One region of the Alcanivorax sp. P2S70 genome, then DNA from elsewhere that is predicted to be linked to it. Evidence: predicted binding sites of a transcription regulator. Region 1 holds the regulator's gene; the other holds the start of a gene.
The links. Region 1 encodes LexA, which represses DNA repair genes until DNA is damaged. Its sites were predicted from a motif close to TACTGTNTANNTANACAGTA; they were not measured.
Positions count from the first base shown of each region.

Region 2: Q672_RS30065 (PA0069 family radical SAM protein) is a predicted target of LexA. The motif match lies at 1,441-1,460, and genes of this name have one in related genera.

Region 1 covers NZ_AXBZ01000010.1:161,293-163,699, reverse strand. The annotation lists gene Q672_RS21850 (universal stress protein) at 1-5, shown strand, start outside; gene Q672_RS21845 (cyclic nucleotide-binding domain-containing protein) at 69-719, opposite strand; gene lexA (transcriptional repressor LexA) at 984-1,598, shown strand; gene Q672_RS21835 (DUF1499 domain-containing protein) at 1,630-2,046, shown strand; gene Q672_RS21830 (TatD family hydrolase) at 1,997-2,407, shown strand, end outside.
Region 2 covers NZ_AXBZ01000045.1:22,170-24,576, reverse strand. The annotation lists gene Q672_RS30070 (NAD-glutamate dehydrogenase) at 1-1,366, shown strand, start outside; gene Q672_RS30065 (PA0069 family radical SAM protein) at 1,477-2,407, shown strand, end outside.

The DNA.
Region 1 (2,407 bases):
GGTGATACAAGGCCAGGATACTGGCAGCCCGCGACCGCGGACTGCCAGCACGTTATTCCGACTCTTTGTTACGTTAGCTGGATATTCCCGGTATTCGCCTGACTTTCTTCATTCCAGCGACAAAGCAGTTCAGCTAATCCCTGTGCCTGCTCACACAGTGCCCGCAATTCTTCTTTGCTGCCTTTCTCGCCCTGAAATACGGGAAGCTTGCGCATTGACTGTACCAATTCGTGCTGCGGTGCCTGCATGCGTTTCACTTCCAGCGTCCAGCGAATGTGGTGCACGATCATATGAAAAAAGGCTAACCGGGTCGGCAACGAATACGGGCTTTGCTCGTCATTGAAAGCATTGAAATCCAGGCTCGCCACTACCGCTTCACGAGCACTGTCAGCCACCTTGATCGTGGCACTTCTAGGGGTCCCCAGCAGCATAGACAACGAGCCAAAAACCTCCCCGGGAGAGACATAGTAAAGCGGCGCCTGCCCTTCCTGCTCTGCATGGACTTCCAGCTGGCCTCGCAAGAGAAAATACAGCGTGGAATCCACATCCCCGGCACGAATCACCGTGTCGCCGGAGCTGGCCACCCACAACCGCGTGTTCTGCTCAAGCAAGGAGAACTGAACCTGGTCATCCCTCGCAATTTCATTGAAAAACGGAACACCGGAAAGTAACTGCCGAACCCGCTGCTGGCCGAAATCGTTATTGTTGGCCTGCTCCATCTACACTCCCCGTCTCATCTGCACCATGGCTTGATGGATATGAAAACCTAATGCTAGTGCGCGCACTCGAGCAGGGCAACGGCAGTAATGACAAAGAACGAGAATTGACTGGTCAGGAGAAACTGGACAAATAACACTGTTCATATTGCCAGTACCCATGCTAGGATCAAATTCATCGACCCATTGTCCCCTTTGGATGACAGAGGCTGTCAGAAAATACGCACATGGCAAGGCGCTATTTCTGACAATCATACGGAGAAGGTTATGAGCAGCAAACTGACTGAACGCCAGCAACAGGTACTGGATTGCATTCGTGAATGCCTGGCCGATACCGGCATGGCGCCCACCCGAGCTGAAATCGCCGACATCATGGGCTTTCAGTCCAAGAATGCCGCATCGGATCATCTCCGCGCCCTGGAACGCAAAGGGTACATCAAGCTACATAGCGACCGCTCACGTGGTATCCAACTGCTCGATAACGCCTACTGGTCAGAAGAAGAATTGCCCATCGTCGGCAAGGTTGCGGCCGGTGTCCCCATCGAAGCCATTGAAAACGTGGAACGTACAGTCCCCGTCCCGCAAGGCTTGTTCAAGCAGCGCCCGACTTACCTGTTGAAGGTTCAGGGCGACAGCATGATCGATGCCGGCATTTTTGATGGCGACCTTATCGCAGTACGTAAATCGAACGTGGCTCGCAACGGTGAGATCGTAGTGGCCAGAATTGACGAGGAAGTCACGGTCAAGACGTTAAAATTGAATAAATCGAGTGCTACCCTGCTACCTGCGAATGAGGCCTATGAGCCCATCAAGGTACCAGCCGACCAGCTGGTGATCGAAGGCATTTTCGTGGGGTTGATCCGTGATCCGAATTCTTATTAGTCTCCTTGTTCTGGTACTGAGTAGCAGTGTGATGTCAGACGATAATAACTTACTCGCGCCCTGCCCGAATTCCCCCAACTGTGTGTCCAGTCTGAGCGGCAGCAAGGACCACTGGGTTGCCCCTCTTAAGGTTTCGGATAATCGCGACACCAGCCTGCAACGCCTGCAGACCTTGCTGGATGCCGAACCGCGGGTAGAATATGACGTAGTCGGTCAATCTCGAATCCAGGCCCGCTTCAAGAGCCTGGTACTTCGCTTTACAGATGATGTGACCTTCTATGTACGCGACAATGGCGTCGTTGAGGTTCGCTCTGCGTCCCGAGTGGGTTATTGGGATTTAGGTGCCAACCGCCGTCGGGTAGAATCGCTGCGCAGTAAATTGGCAGAGTTGAAATCCGATGACACTACCGCACAACACTCCTCACAAAACGCGCATCCACTGGGCTGATATCGGCGTTAATCTGACGGACAAGCAGTTCCGCGATGACCGTGATAATGTCCTCAAGCGCGCCCGCGCCGCCGACGTCAGCTGGCAACTAATCACGGGCACCAGCCTTGAGGAATCGCGGCAGGCAGTCGCACTGGCATCACAGCATGACGACTTGTACGCAACGGCAGGCCTTCACCCCCACGGTGCACGCTTTTATTCGCCAGAAACAGAAAAAGAGCTGCGTGAGTTGCTTCAGTCACCAGAGGTCCGTGCGGCTGGAGAAATGGGGCTGGACTTTAACCGGGACTTCTCCCCCCGACCAGCCCAGGAAAAAGCGTTCGAAGCCCAACTAGCCTTGGCGGTTGAAGCGGGTCTGCCG
Region 2 (2,407 bases), on a different contig from region 1:
TGGGCGAATCAATACCGATGCCATTGATAATTCCGGTGGTGTGCATAGTTCCGACCGGGAAGTGAACATCAAGATTCCGCTCAACCAGCGCATGCGCGATGGCCGCCTTGATCGGGACACCCGTGATCCCATGCTGGAGCGCATGACCGACGACGTGGCGAGCTCGGTGCTGCGGGATAATTATGTACAAAGCCTGGCGTTAAGCCTGCTGGAATACGACGCCGAAAGTCGTCTCGACGAGCACGCCAACCACCTCCGGACGCTGGAGCGACAGGGTATCCTCAACCGGGCTGTGGAATACCTGCCGGATGATGAAAGTCTTGGTGAGCGTCGTACCCGAGGCATGGGGCTGACCCGCCCCGAACTGTCCGTGCTGCTGTCGTACACCAAGAATGCGCTGTTTGATGCGGTGTTGGCGTCGGACGTGCCAGACGACCCGTTCTTCGATCAGGATGTGCTTCACTATTTCCCGGACGAAATGGTTCAGCACTATCGCGACGACTTGCTGCAACATGGCCTGCGCCGGGAGTTGATTGCCACGGTGCTGGCCAATGCTGTGGTTAACCGCATGGGATTTGCCTTTGTGCATCGTTTCGCCGATGAGCATGGCTTGTCCCGGCATCGTATGGTGAAAGCGTACGCCATGGCCCATGCCGTTTTTGATGGCGACCTCTACTGGGCACCGGTGGATGGTCTGGATGGGCAGGTGGACAGTCAGGTGCAGTTGCGCTTGTACGGCCGGGTGATTGGGCTCATGAAGCACATGACCACCTGGTTGCTGTTCTACAAGTGGGGGCGTCGCCCGGTGGCGGAGGCGGTGAATCGATACCGAAAGCCCATCGCCGAGCTGGAAGCCATGCTGCCAGAGGTCCTGCCGGGCAGTTACCGGGAAGAATGGCAGCAGGCGGTAGAGGGCATGGGGGACGATGGGGTTCCTGCCAAAGAAGCCCGATTGTTGGCCAACACCATGGTGCTGGGTAGCGCGCCGGATATTGTCGAGCTCGCCTCGCAGGCACAGGTGCCCCTCGCCATGGCGGCTCAGGTGTACTTCGCGGTAGGCGACCGGCTCAATATTCTCTGGCTGCTGTCGGCGATCATTGATCTGAATGTGCAAGGGAAATGGCAGGCGCTGGCCCGGGCCAATCTGCGCGAGGATACCTACCGCCTGCATCGGCAGGTGGCGGCCAAGGTACTGGAGCAGGAAGGCGATAGTGCCGATGCCCGGTTCACGGCCTGGCAGGAGAAATCCCGCAACAAGGTACAGTTCGGCATGCACCGGCTGCAGAGTCTGCAGGCGGACAGTCCCCATGATTTCATGACACTGGCGGTAGGGGTGCGTGAATTGCGCAAGTTACGCAGCCTGTAGGTGAAAACGCTCTGAGGTGACTGTGTTGATGGCCGTAATGGTGCAACAGACTTGAGCCCGGACCCTCGCTAATATACTGTTCATATGGTCAGCATATTGAGGGGGCGATTATGCCAGCTGTCAACCGTGGCACTCTTAGCCGGATTCCCGGGCGCTTCGCCAGCCGTCACAGTGATTTGGACGAGGCGCCCCAGAATCGGCCCACCCGCTACCACCGGGAAATTGCCAAAAGTATTATTGTGACCAACCGCAGTCCGGATTTGCCTTTTTCCCAGAGCATCAATCCCTATCGCGGCTGTGAACATGGCTGCATTTATTGTTACGCGCGCCCGAACCATGCCTATGTGGATCTCTCTCCCGGGCAGGATTTCGAAAGCGAAATTTTCTGCAAGGAAAATGCCGCCGAGGTGTTGCGCGAAAGCCTTCGCAAGCCGGGCTATCAATGCCTGCCCGTCGTTCTGGGTACTGCCACCGATCCTTACCAGCCCGCCGAACGTGAGAGACGACTGACACGGGAGATGCTTCAGGTACTGGCGGATAGCCAGCATCCTTTCAGCCTGATTACCAAGAGTACCCTGGTGCTGCGGGATCTGGATCTGATTGCACCGATGGCACGGGCTGGACGTGCTTCGGTGACGGTGTCGGTCACGACCCTGGATAATCGTCTCAAGGCGCAACTGGAGCCACGTGCCAGTGGCGGCAAGGACCGACTGCGGGTCATTCGCGAGTTAAGCCGTGCGGGTGTGCCTGTGAGTGTGTTGGTGGCGCCGGTGATTCCTTTTATCAACGATCACGAACTGGAAGATATTGTCGGGCAGGTGGCCATGGCCGGGGCAGAGCATGCCGGCTATGTGGTGTTGCGGTTGCCTCATGAGGTGGGCCCCTTGTGGGAAGAGTGGCTGGCGGAGCACTACCCTGACCGGGCAGAGAAGGTCATGTCTGTGATGCGTGATTTGCATGGGGGGGCCATCTACAACAGCCGCTGGCATCAGCGGCAGTCGGGGCAGGGTGCCTGGTCACACCTGCTGCGCCAGCGCTTTG